Regions from separate parts of the Nocardia huaxiensis genome, predicted to be linked through region 3. Evidence: riboswitches for the same ligand, from Rfam matches in the RefSeq annotation. Region 3 holds a riboswitch; each other region holds the start of a gene.
What was found. Region 3 has a riboswitch for S-adenosylmethionine ahead of H0264_RS37610 (rhodanese-like domain-containing protein). Riboswitches for the same ligand answer to the same signal wherever they lie in the genome.

Region 1: it holds a riboswitch for S-adenosylmethionine, as region 3 does, so the genes downstream of both, H0264_RS06645 (bifunctional o-acetylhomoserine/o-acetylserine sulfhydrylase) here and H0264_RS37610 (rhodanese-like domain-containing protein) in region 3, are expected to answer to the same signal.
Region 2: it holds a riboswitch for S-adenosylmethionine, as region 3 does, so the genes downstream of both, H0264_RS03270 (aminotransferase class V-fold PLP-dependent enzyme) here and H0264_RS37610 (rhodanese-like domain-containing protein) in region 3, are expected to answer to the same signal.

What each region holds. Positions count from the first base shown of each region.
Region 1 covers NZ_CP059399.1:1,488,413-1,492,514, reverse strand. The annotation lists gene H0264_RS06655 (MFS transporter) at 1-973, opposite strand, end outside; gene H0264_RS06650 (TetR/AcrR family transcriptional regulator) at 1,109-1,807, shown strand; SAM riboswitch class IV at 1,820-1,930, shown strand; gene H0264_RS06645 (bifunctional o-acetylhomoserine/o-acetylserine sulfhydrylase) at 2,027-3,352, shown strand; gene metX (homoserine O-acetyltransferase MetX) at 3,349-4,102, shown strand, end outside.
Region 2 covers NZ_CP059399.1:719,555-723,656, reverse strand. The annotation lists gene H0264_RS03290 (YbaK/EbsC family protein) at 1-124, shown strand, start outside; gene H0264_RS03285 (flavin reductase family protein) at 277-741, shown strand; gene H0264_RS03280 (LysE family translocator) at 774-1,409, opposite strand; gene H0264_RS03275 (biliverdin-producing heme oxygenase) at 1,513-2,172, opposite strand; SAM riboswitch class IV at 2,350-2,464, shown strand; gene H0264_RS03270 (aminotransferase class V-fold PLP-dependent enzyme) at 2,516-3,829, shown strand; gene H0264_RS03265 (hypothetical protein) at 3,826-4,011, opposite strand; gene H0264_RS03260 (DUF2752 domain-containing protein) at 4,066-4,102, opposite strand, start outside.
Region 3 covers NZ_CP059399.1:8,210,172-8,214,273, forward strand. The annotation lists gene H0264_RS37605 (O-succinylhomoserine sulfhydrylase) at 1-980, opposite strand, end outside; gene H0264_RS37610 (rhodanese-like domain-containing protein) at 977-1,399, opposite strand; SAM riboswitch class IV at 1,414-1,535, opposite strand; gene H0264_RS37615 (Rv0361 family membrane protein) at 1,650-2,087, opposite strand; gene H0264_RS37620 (FAD-dependent oxidoreductase) at 2,383-3,786, shown strand; gene H0264_RS37625 (amidohydrolase family protein) at 3,854-4,102, shown strand, end outside.

The DNA.
Region 1 (4,102 bases), 1.6 Mb from region 3:
TCGGGAAGGGCAGGAACGCGACTCCCGCTTTCAGCGCCGAATATCCGAGCGTGGCCTGCAGGTAGTAGGTCAGGTTCAGGAACATGGCGAACATGGCGATCGGCGTCAGCAAGGCCACCAGGAACGACCCGCCTCGATTGATCTCACCCGGAATACGCAGCGGCAGTAGCGGATTCGAGGACCGGCTCTCGATCACCACGAAGGCGATCAACAGCGCGGCGCCGGCGATGAGCAGGGCCAGCGTGCTGCCCGCACCCCAGCCGGCCTCCGCCGCCCGGCTGAATCCGTAGACGACGGATACCAATCCGAGCGTGGCGGTGATCGCCCCGGGCAGGTCGTAGCCGCCGGTGCGCGGCGCGGGCACATCCTTGATGACGACGGCCAGCGCACCCACGAAGGCCAGCAGCGCGACGGGCGTGTTCACCAGCAGGCACCAGCGCCAGTCGGCGTATTCGGTGAGCGCGCCGCCCGCGATGAGCCCGATGGCCGCGCCGCCCGCGGACACGCCCGCGAAGACGCCGAACGCCTTGGCGCGTTCCTTGGCCTCGGTGAACGTCACCGACACCAGCGACAGCGCCGCCGGAGCCAGCAGCGCACCGAACGCGCCCTGCAGTCCGCGCCCGGCGAACAATTGCCCGGCGTTCTGCGCGAGCCCGGCCAGCGCGGAGGCCGCGGCGAAGCCGATCAGCCCGATCAGGAAGATGCGGCGGCGTCCGAGGTAGTCGGCGAGCCGTCCGCCGAGCAGCAGCAGGCCGCCGAAGATCAGCGTGTAGGCGGTCAGCACCCACTGCTTGTCGCCTTCGCTGATCTTCAGATCGGCCTGGGCGTAGGGCAGCGAGATCGTGACGATGGTGGCGTCCAGCACCACCATCAGCTGCGCCAGAGCGATCACCCCCAGCGCCCACCATCGCTTGGAAGTGCTTGTGTCGGTAGGTATTTCGTCGGGTGTGCGCGTCACCGTCCCGGATGTCATGCCGTCTCCTCAGGATGCCTGGAACAACCCGACCATCGTGGCATCACCCGACAAATGGCGTCAAGAGAAAAATGTCCGACTGCGACAGTTGTCGGATGGCGTCGTGAAATACCCGCTGGTCGATACACTGTGGCCATGCCCGAGTCGACGCACGCCGATCTGCTGGAACGCCCCAGGCCGGGGCTGCGCGAACGCAAGAAGCAGCAGACCCGCGCGCGCATCATCGATGTGGCGCTGGAGCTCTGCGACGCCCACGGCTTCGACGCCACCACCGTCGAGCAGATCGCCGACGCCGCCGATGTCTCGCCCCGCACGATCAATCGCTACTTCGCGAGCAAGGAAGACATCGTCATCGCCCCCATCGCAGAATGGGGCACCGCGCTTGCCGACCACTTGCGCGCCGAACCCGTCACCGGGAATGAACTCCAGGCGCTGATGAACGCCTTCCTCGCCGTCATCGACGGCGTCATCGAACGCGACGAACCGCTGCCGTTCCGCTGGTTCCAGCAAATGCAGCGCATCATTCGCGGCAGCGCCGCCGTGCGCGCGTACAGCCTCGACGCCGCCGAGCACAAGACCGAACAGGTCACCGCGGCCGTGGCCGAACGCCTGGGCGCGGCCGTCGACTCGCTGCCCGTGCGCCTGGTGGTCAGCACCTGGCACACCATCATGCGAGTCGGCACGGAATGCGAGGACCAGACCCCGGAATGCCTCACCACCTCGGCGCGCGGCATGGCCGACGCCGTGGTCGACGCCTACCACGAATTCGTGCGGACCTGCGCCGCGCCCAGTGTGTCCGGCCCCACTTCGGAATCCGGGCCTTCCGCCCGTTAGAATCTCGCAACAGGTCAAGAGCATCAGCGTCAAGCCCCGGCTAGCTGATCGGCAACCCTCCAGCTGCGGTGGGGTGCTCCGGGTGAGGACCGGGCGCTCGAGGGCCGAGCGCAAGCGCACCGTAGGAGGTCACCGAAATGTGTTGTTGTCGAAGCCTATTCGCTTTCCGATAACGTCAGACTTCCGCCATTCGGCGACCTTGTTTTCCTGGAGCAGCACATGAGTGACTCGACCGCGCCCACGAATCCGGCCGACTGGTCCTTCGAGACCAGGCAGATCCACGCCGGGCAAGCGCCCGATGCGGCCACCGGGGCCCGCGCACTGCCGATCTACCAGACCACCTCGTATGCCTTCCGCGACACCGACCACGCCGCCGCGCTGTTCGGGCTCGCCGAGCCGGGCAATATCTACACCCGCATCATGAACCCGACCCAGGACGTGGTGGAACAGCGCATCGCCGCCCTCGAAGGCGGTGTGGCGGCCCTGCTGCTGGCCTCCGGGCAGGCGGCGGAAACCTACGCGATCCTGAACCTGGCGCAGGCCGGGGATCACATCGTGGCCAGCCCGCACCTGTACGGCGGCACCTACAACCTGCTGCACTACTCGCTGCCCAAACTGGGCATCGAGGTCAGCTTCGTCGAGGATCCGGACGATCTGGAGCAGTGGAAGGCCGCGGTGCGCCCGAACACCAAGGCTTTCTACGGCGAGACCGTCGCGAACCCGAGCAGCTCGATTCTGGACATCCCGGGCATCGCCGAGGTCGCGCACGCGGCGGGCGTGCCGTTGATCGTGGACAACACGGTCGCGACGCCGTATCTGATCCAGCCGCTGCAGCACGGCGCCGACATCGTGGTGCACTCGGCCACCAAGTACCTGGGCGGGCACGGTTCGGCCGTGGCCGGAGTGATCGTGGACGGCGGCACCTTCGACTGGACGGTCGAGGACGCCGAGGGCAATTCCCGCTTCCCCGGTTTCACCACGCCCGATCCCAGCTACCACGGTGTGGTATTCGCCGAACTCGGCGCGCCGGCATTCGCGCTGAAGGCGCGCGTGCAGTTGCTGCGTGACCTCGGCGCGGCCGTCGCGCCGTTCAACGCCTTCCTGATCGCGCAGGGCATCGAGACGCTGAGCCTGCGGGTCGAGCGGCATGTCGCCAATGCCCAGGCGGTCGCGGAGTTCCTGACGCAGCAGCCCGGCGTCGAGAAGGTCTACTACGCGGGCCTTTCCGACTCCCCCTGGCACGCACGCGGCAAACAGCTGGCACCCAAGGGTGTGGGCGCGATCGTGTCCTTCGAACTGGCCGGCGGCGTGGACGCGGGCAAGAAGTTCGTGGACGCGCTGGTCCTGCACAGCCATGTCGCTAACATCGGGGATGTGCGCTCGCTCGTCATCCACCCGGCCTCCACCACGCACGCGCAGCTGACGCCCGCCGAGCAGCTCGCTTCCGGCGTCACGCCTGGTCTCGTGCGTTTGGCCGTGGGTATCGAGGGCATCGACGACATCCTGGCGGATCTGCGCGCCGGACTGACGGCGGCGGCATCTTGACCGTGAGCATCGAATCGAGCACCTCCCGGCCGGCGGCGGAAGTCCTGCTTCCGCCGGCGGACGGCACGCTCGGCAGCATCGCTATCGGGGATGTGGAGCTCGAGAACGGGTCGGTCATCCCCGACGTCACCCTGGCCGTACAGCGGTGGGGCGAACTCTCGGCGAACGCGGACAACGTGGTGCTCATCGAGCACGCGCTGACCGGCGACTCGCATGTGGTGGGTCCCGCCGACGTGCATCACGCGCAGGCCGGCTGGTGGGACGGCGTGGTCGGGCCGGGTGCGGCGATCGACACCCGCGAATGGTGTGTCATCGCCACCAATGTGCTCGGCGGTTGCAAGGGCAGCACCGGGCCGTCCTCGCTGGCGGCAGACGGAAAGCCTTGGGGCGCACGGTTTCCCGAGATCACCATCCGGGATCAGGTGCACGCCGAGCAGAAGCTGTTCGACCTGCTCGGCATCGACCGGCTGGCCGCGGTGGTCGGCGGGTCCATGGGCGGCATGCGGGTGCTCGAATGGATGGTCGGCGCGCCCGAGCGGGTCGGCGCGGCACTCGTGCTGGCCGTCGGCGCGCGCGCCACGGCCGACCAGATCGGCACGCAGACAACGCAGATCGCCGTCATCAAGGCCGATCCGGACTGGCAGGGCGGCAACTATCACGGCAGTGATCGCGCCCCGATGACCGGCATGGGCCTGGCGCGGCGCATCGCGCACCTGACCTACCGCACCGAGGGCGAGCTCGACCATCGCT
Region 2 (4,102 bases), 850 kb from region 3:
CGACAACGCCCTGTCCCGTCATCCGGAACTGTGGGCCGCGGGCGGCCACCCGAACACCCTGTTCCGCACCACCTTCGGCGAGCTGGTCCGGATCACCGCGGGCCTGGCCATCGACGTGGACTGAGCCGCCGGTCCACGCGATATTTCGCACAGCCCGGAATATTCGGGCGCCGCAGCACGTAGGTTCGTTGCGTGACTGATTCCGAGACATCCGGCGCCGAGCTACATGTGCCCGATGACCTGAGCGGCATCACCGCGCAGCAGTATCGCGCCGCCATGCGGCATTACCCGGCGGGCGTCACCATCGTCACGCTGAACTCCGGGAACGGCCCGATCGGTTTCACCGCCACCTCGTTCGCCTCGCTCTCCGCGGAACCCCCGCTCATCTCGTTCAATATCGCGCACACCTCCTCCAGCATCGAGGCCATGCTGCGGTCCGAATCCCTGGTCGTGCACTTCCTCGGTGAACACCAGAAGCACCTGGCCCAGCGCTTCAGCCGGGACGCCGCCGAACGCTTCAGCGACCGCTCACTGTGGACCGCACTCGACACCGGCGAACCGGTCCTGCACGGCACCCCCATCTGGGTGCGCGCCACCGTCTACAAGCTGCTGCCGATCGGCGATCACACGCTAGTGGTCGGCCTGGTCACGCGGGTGCACGACAACACCCAGGATTCCCCGGCCGTCGGCCCGCTCGTCTACTACAACGGCGCCTACCACCACGCCGAGATCTCCGACTGATTCCCGCCGGGTCGCATCCCGGCCGGATCAGGTCAGCTCGCCGATGCCGCGGTGCCGATACCCAGCGCCGCCAGAATCGCCGCGCTGAGCTGTTCCAGCCGATCCCGCACCGCGGGCCGTTGCAGCAGCGCCACCGCCCGGGACGCCGCCAGCGCCAGCAGCACCATTTCGATTGCGGCAATGGTGGATTCGATCGCCCCGAGCGTCAGCGTGTTCGCGAAGGTCACCTCGGTCAGGAACTGCGGCAGCACGGCGAGGTAGAACAACCCCACCTTCGGATTGAAAACGCACGATAGCAATCCGGCAGCGAATGCCGAGCGAACCGAGTTCGCCTTCTCCCGGGCCGTGCGCGCCGCGAGTTCATCCGCCCCCGCGGCCTTCCCCCGCCGATGCGCCAGCAGCGCGCGAATCCCCAAGTACACCAGGTAGATTCCGCCGATCACCTTCAGCGCGCGATAGGCCGTGGCCGACTGCTCCAGCAGCGCCGCCACCCCCGCGGCGACAACCACCGCCCACACGATCCCACCCAGCGCCGACCCCACTGCCGCGGCAATGGCGGGACGCGGCCCGGCCATCGAAAACCGCAGCACCAGAAAGGAATCCGGCCCCGGCGTGATGGACAGCAGCACGCACAGCCCGATGAAGCTCAACAGCAGCGCCATGCTCATCCGTCAATGACAGCACAGCCCACCGACATTCGGGAGGGAAGAACCCGCCGACCGGACCTGATGATGAAAACCGGCCGGCGGCCCCTCCGGGCGCGTCCAGAATTCAGTTTCGCGCGCTGAACTCCGCACCCAGTTCCTGGAACAGGTTGGTATTCATGGTGAATGCGAGTCGCGCCTCGTCCAGCACGCGCTCCACATCGTCCCCGGCGAGGGGCAGCCGGTCCAGGCTCTCGCGGTATTCGCGTTTGAACGCGGCCGGATTCGAGATGCCGTCGAAGACGTAGAACCGCACGCCGTCGCCCTTCTTGGGCAGATCCCACAGCTTCTCGGCGGTCCCGCGAATGACCTGGCCGCCCGAGAGATCGCCGAGGTAGCGGGTGTAGTGATGCGCGATGTACCCGGCCGGGAAGGTGCGCGCACACTCCTCGATCCGGGCGGCGTACGCGGAAGTCGAAGGCAGTGCGGACAATTCGTCGCGCCAGTTCGGTCCGCCGAGGTAGGCGAGGTCGAGTTCGAGAGCGGCGAGCCGATCGAGTTCCGACCGGACGAACGGCCCGGCGACGGGGTCCTGAGCGAGCTGCGCGGAGTGCTTCTCCAGCGCGTCGTAGACGAACCACAGCTGCGAGGTGTAGCGGTAGAAAGCCTGGACACCGAGCTTCCCGGTGAGCAGATCGCGCATGAATGTGGAGTGTTCCGCCTCGTTGTGCTGCTGCTCGGTCGCGGTGCGGATGAGCGTCGAGAACGGCGTGTCGATGTCCAGCATGAGCAACCTCTTTCACCTCTCGGGCGCCCAACTATGGCTACCCTAACTTCTAGTGACAAGGTTAGCTACAGCAACAATCCCGCGAAACGTACTTTGCGGCCGACCGGATCCAACTTTCGGATGATTTTCGCGGCGGGGTTGACAAGATCCCCGCCCGTCTGCCAGCCTCTGAAACCAGGTCATGAGTGCCAGTGCAAAGCCCCGGCTAGCTGGTCGGCAACCCTCCTCCGCGGTGGGGTGCTCCGGGTGACGACCCGGCCGTATCCCGACTTGGGAACGGCAAGCGCGGACACTCGATCACTCACTTTCTGATCGCGCGTCCCTTATCCGACGGGATTTCGTGATGACTGCTTTCGCCGACCAGAGCTGTGCCGCCCTCGCCGAGGTGTCCGGCCGCGACCTCCAGGTCCCCCTCGTCCAGGGCGGCACCATCACCTACGCCAACTTCGACTACGCCGCCAGCGCACCGGCATTGACCCAGGTCACCGACCGCATCCAGGAGCTGCTGCCGTTCTACGCCAGCGTGCACCGGGGCGCCGGCTACGCCTCGCGCATCTCCACCGACTGCTACGAATCGGCCCGCGGTTCCGTCGCCCGCTTCCTCAACGCCGCCGACGACCAGGTCGTCGTCTTCACCCGCAACACCACCGACTCGCTCAACCTGCTCGCCGGGTGCGTGCCCGGCGACACCGTGGTCCTCGACGTGGAACACCACGCCAACTTCCTGCCCTGGCAGCAGCGCGGCCGCCGCGTGGTCCCGGTCGCCGACACCATCGAGGAGACCATCCAGCGGCTGGTCGCCGAACTGTGCGCCAAACCCGCTGCGCTGCTTGCGGTTACGGGCGCCTCCAATGTCACCGGTGAACTGCTGCCGCTGGAGCGCCTGGCCTGGATCGCGCACCAGTGCGGCACCCGCATCCTCGTCGACGCCGCCCAGCTGGCCCCGCACCGCCGGATCGATCTGCGCACCAGCGGCATCGACTACCTGGTCTTCTCCGGTCACAAGACGTACGCGCCCTTCGGCGCGGGCGTGCTGGTCGGCCGCCGCGACTGGCTCGACGCCGCCGAACCGTATCTGGCCGGCGGCGGCGCGGTCCGCTCCGTCACCACCGACAGCGTGGAGTGGGCGCCCGCCCCGCAACGGCACGAGGCCGGATCACCGAACGTCCTCGGCGTGGCGGCACTGGCCGCCGCCTGCGACGCGCTCGCCGAACTCGACGCCACCACGGCCATCGAGCATGAGCAGTACCTCACCCATCGCCTGCGCTACGGCCTGAAAACCGTTCCGGGAGTGCGCTTTCTGCGCATCTGGCGGGACAGCACCGACGCCGTCGGCATTGTCGCCTTCACCGTCGACGGCTTCGAACCCGGCCAGGTCGCGGCCTACCTCTCCGCCGAGCACGGCATCGGCGTGCGCGACGGCCGCTTCTGCGCACACCCGCTGCTGTCACGCCTCGGCGTCGACGCGGCCCTGCGCGCCAGCATCGGCCTCGGCACCACCGCCGCCGAGGTGGACCGCCTGATCGAGGCCGTCGCCACCCTCGTCGACAAGGGCCCGGCCTGGAATTACGCCCGCACCGAAGGACATTGGAATCCGGTGCCGGAGACCCGGCCCTTCGGCAGCGGTAACGAGGGCGCGGCGCCCTGCGCGTTCTAAAACACGAGGTAGCGGGCGGCGAGTTCTTCGACGAAAGGGTCGTCGTCCGCGACCACGTTCAGGATGTCAAGATCGTCCTGGACGGAAACCCGGCGTACATCGTCCTGTTCGGGGTCCGGTCCGTCTTCTTCCAGCTGCCGGATCAGTTTCGCGCGTACTCGTTCCTTCAGCGAATCACTCATATCCAGAGCATGCCCCGCCGCCACACGATCATCCGGACAGGCACGCCGCAGGGCTCACACCGGCGCGAGCCAGGTTCCGTACGGCGTGTTC
Region 3 (4,102 bases):
TCGGGGGCCTTGAGTTCGAAGGTGACTACCGTTCCGCCGCCGGACATTTGGGACTGGGCGAGGTCGTACTGGGGGTGCGACTTCAGGAACGGGTACTTCACCCAGGCCACGGCGGGGTGCTGTTCCAGGAACTCGGCGATGCGCAGGGCCGAGGCGTTGGACTGGCGGACGCGCAGGGGCATCGTCTCCAGGCCCTTCAGCAACGTCCAGGCATTGAAGGGGCTCAGGGCCGGGCCCGTGTGGCGCATAAGGTTTTTGACGGGGCCGTCGATGTAGTCCTGGGGGCCGAGGATGGCGCCGCCGAGGACGCGGCCCTGGCCGTCGATGTGCTTGGTGCCGGAGTAGACCAGGACGTCCGCGCCCAAGTCGAAGCCGCGCTGCAGCAGCGGGGTGGCGAAGACGTTGTCCAGCACCACCTTCGCGCCGGCGGCGTGGGCCAGCTCGGTGACCTTGCGCACGTCCACGAGGGACTGCATCGGGTTGGACGGGGTTTCGAAGAAGACGGCCTGGGTGGGGACGGACAGGGCCTGCTCCCACTGGTCCAGGTCCTCGCCGTCGACGAAGACCGTCTCGACACCCCAGCGCGGCAGGATCTCGTTCGCGACCACGAAACAGGAGCCGAACAGGCTGCGAGCGGCGACCAGGCGGTCACCCGCGCCGAGCAGCGCGCCCAGGGCGGTGAACACCGCGGACATGCCCGAGGCCGTGGCGAAAGCCGCTTCCGCGCCGTCGATCAGGCGCAGGCGCTCCTCGAACATGGCGACCGTGGGATTGCCGTAGCGGGAGTAGACGAAATGCTCGATGTCGCCGGTGAAGGACGCTTCCGCGGCCTCGGCGCTCTCGTAGACGAAACCGGAGTTCAGGAACAGCGCCTCGGAGGTCTCCTCGAAACCGGAGCGCCGGATGCCGCCGCGCACGCCGAGCGTGGCCGGGCCGACGCCCTCGGGCAGCGGCCGGTCGAACGAACCACCAGTGATCACGACTGCCTCCACGGAAGTCCGTCCGCGCGCCAGCCGGTCTGGCCGCGATGACCCTGCGCGTCGAGCGCGCCTTCGAAACCTTCGACGACATTGAAGGACGGAGCGAAACCGGCCGCAGTGGCGGCGGTGGCCGCGCCGATGGACCGCTGACCCGAACGGCAGATGAAGATGACCGGGGCCTCCGACGCCGAATCACGGTCGGCGAGGACGTTCCTCAGCTGGTCCACGAACCGCGAGTTCGGGCCGCCGGTGAAGTCCACCCATTCGATCAGCGCGGTCGGGCGGCCGATGCCGCTGGTGTCGGGCACCCCGACGAACCGCCATTCGGCCTCGGTGCGCACATCGACCAGCACCGCATCCGGATTGTCGCGCAACAGTTCCCACGCCTGCTTCGGCGTGATGTCACCCGCGTAGCTCACTCGAACCTCCTGTGAATCCGCACTTGCCGCACCACGAATTTTCCAGCGGTGCGGGCCAGGTCGTCACCCGGAGCACCCCACCGCGGAGGAGGGTTGCCGACCAGCCAGCCGGGGCTTCACGCTGGTACTCATGACCTGGGTTGAGATTGCCCGGACCAATGCCCGACTGTCAATTCTTTCCCCAGGGGCTCTGCCCCCGGACCCCGGAATCGGAGGCTCTGCCCCCGGCCCCCGTCGACCGGGATCACGATCAGGAATTGCAGACCAGCCAGCGGTTGTCGGTCTTGCTGAAATGCCAGGTCGAGGTGGATTCGACGCCGTCGGTGCGGGTGGTGACCTGCGCGGTGGCCTGATCCCCGTTCAGCTGCGCGTCGGTGAGCCGCACGAATTCGTATGTGGCGGCCTGTTCTCCGGCCGGCGGCTGCAATGGCGACCGCTTCTGATCGAACCCCGGGCAGGCCGTGCGCGGATCGAGTACGTCGGTGCCACTGCGGGATTGGGTGAAGGTGCTGGCAGCGACGGCCAGGCGGTCGCTATCTGTGACATTCTTCTCAACCGGCGACACCAGCGCGGCAATAACAATTCCGATGATTACAACCACGATGACGCCCGCCGCCACCAGGAATGGCAGCAGAGTCCGCGTCTCACCCTGATCGATCCGTACCGGCTGGTCATCGACGTCGCTCATGGGTAGATCATGCCTGGTCGACCGGGGTGTTCCGGCCGCGACACCGGGTACACGCGCGGGGTGGGCATTCCCACAGTTCACCGCACCGCGCGGGAGGGTGGTCCACCTCACCGATAGAATCACCACAATTCCCGCGCGAGAGCGGGAATAGCAACACCACGCAGCAACGCTGCAGCGTCGGGGGTTACCAGAGTGAACGGGACCACCCGAGCCAGGGCGTCAACTTAGCCTAAGCTAAGACAGACGGCTAAGTACTGACGGCAAGATAGTTTCGACCCAAAGGGTGCGCGTAAGAATGACCGAACAGAGTGCAGCGACCCGCCCGCTCCGCATTGCGATCGTGGGCGCGGGCCCGGCCGGCATCTACGCCGCCGACGCGTTGATGAAATCCGACGCGGACGTGAGCATCGACCTCTACGAGCGGATGCCCGCCCCGTTCGGCCTCATCCGCTACGGCGTCGCTCCCGACCACCCTCGCATCAAGGGCATCATCACCGCCCTGCACAAGGTGCTCGACAAGCCGCAGGTGCGCCTGCTCGGCAATATCGACTACGGCGTCGACATCAACCTCGAGGACCTGCGGCGCTTCTACGACGCCATCATCTTCTCCACCGGCGCCAATGCCGACCGCGCGCTGGAGATCCCGGGCATCGGCCTCGACGGCTCCTACGGCGCGGCCGACTTCGTCTCCTGGTACGACGGCCACCCGGACGTCCCGCGCACCTGGCCGCTGGACGCCAAGAAGGTCGCCGTGCTCGGCGTCGGCAACGTCGCCCTCGACGTGGCGCGCGTGCTCGCCAAGACCGGCGACGAACTGCTGCCGACCGAGATCCCGCCGAACGTCTACGAGGGCCTCAAGGGCAACCAGGCCCTGGAAGTGCACGTGTTCGGCCGCCGCGGTCCCGCGCAGGCCAAGTTCACCCCCCTGGAACTGCGCGAGCTCGACCACTCGCCGACCATCGAGGTCATCGTCGACCCCGAGGACATCGACTACGACGAAGGCTCCGAGGCCGCGCGCCGCCACTCCAAGCAGGTCGACATGATCTGCAATACCTTGGAGCAGTGGGCGATTCGCGATATCGGCAACCGCCCGCACAAGCTGTACCTGCACTTCTTCGAATCCCCGTCCGAGGTCATCGGCGACGCCGACGGCAAGGTCGTCGGCCTGCGCACCGAGCGCACCTCGCTCGACGGCACCGGCAACTGCAAGGGCACCGGCGAGTTCAAGGACTGGGACGTGCAGGCCGTGTACCGCGCGGTCGGCTATCTGTCGCAGAACATCCCGCAGCTGCCCTTCGACGATCAGGCCGGCACCGTGCCCAACGAGGCCGGACGCGTGCTCGTGAACGAGGACGCCGACGGCGCGGACCGGTTCATGCCGCAGACCTACGTTACCGGCTGGATCAAGCGCGGCCCCGTCGGCCTCATCGGCCACACCAAGGGCGACGCCAACGAGACCATCGCCTGCCTGCTCGACGACGCCGCCGGCTTCATCCCGGCCGCCGAACCCGAGCTGGACGCCGTCACCGCGTTCCTGGAGGAGAAGGGCATCCCCTTCACCACCTGGGCCGGCTGGTACCGCCTCGACGCCCACGAGCGGGCGCTGGGCGAGCCGGAGGGCCGCGAGCGCGTCAAGGTCGTGGAGCGCGAGGACATGCTGCGCGCGTCCGAGCCGGACAAGGTTTCCAACCAGTCCTGACCTGGCGTAATCCACCAGGCGGACAAGGTTTTCCGCACTTGTCACCGTTCTGAGGCATGCTGATCACGTGTTCGATGCCCATGTCCATCTCATCGATCCGCGGTTCCCGCTGATCGAGAACGAGGGCTACCTGCCCGACCCGTACACCATCGCCGATTACAAGCGGCGCATGTCGCGCTTCGACATCGACGGTGGTGCGGTGGTCAGCGGCTCCTTCCAGGGCACGGATCAGACGTATCTACGCGCGGCGCTGGCCGAGCTCGGGGACGGCTGGGTCGGCGTCACCAATCTCTCGCCGGAGACGCCGGACGACGAG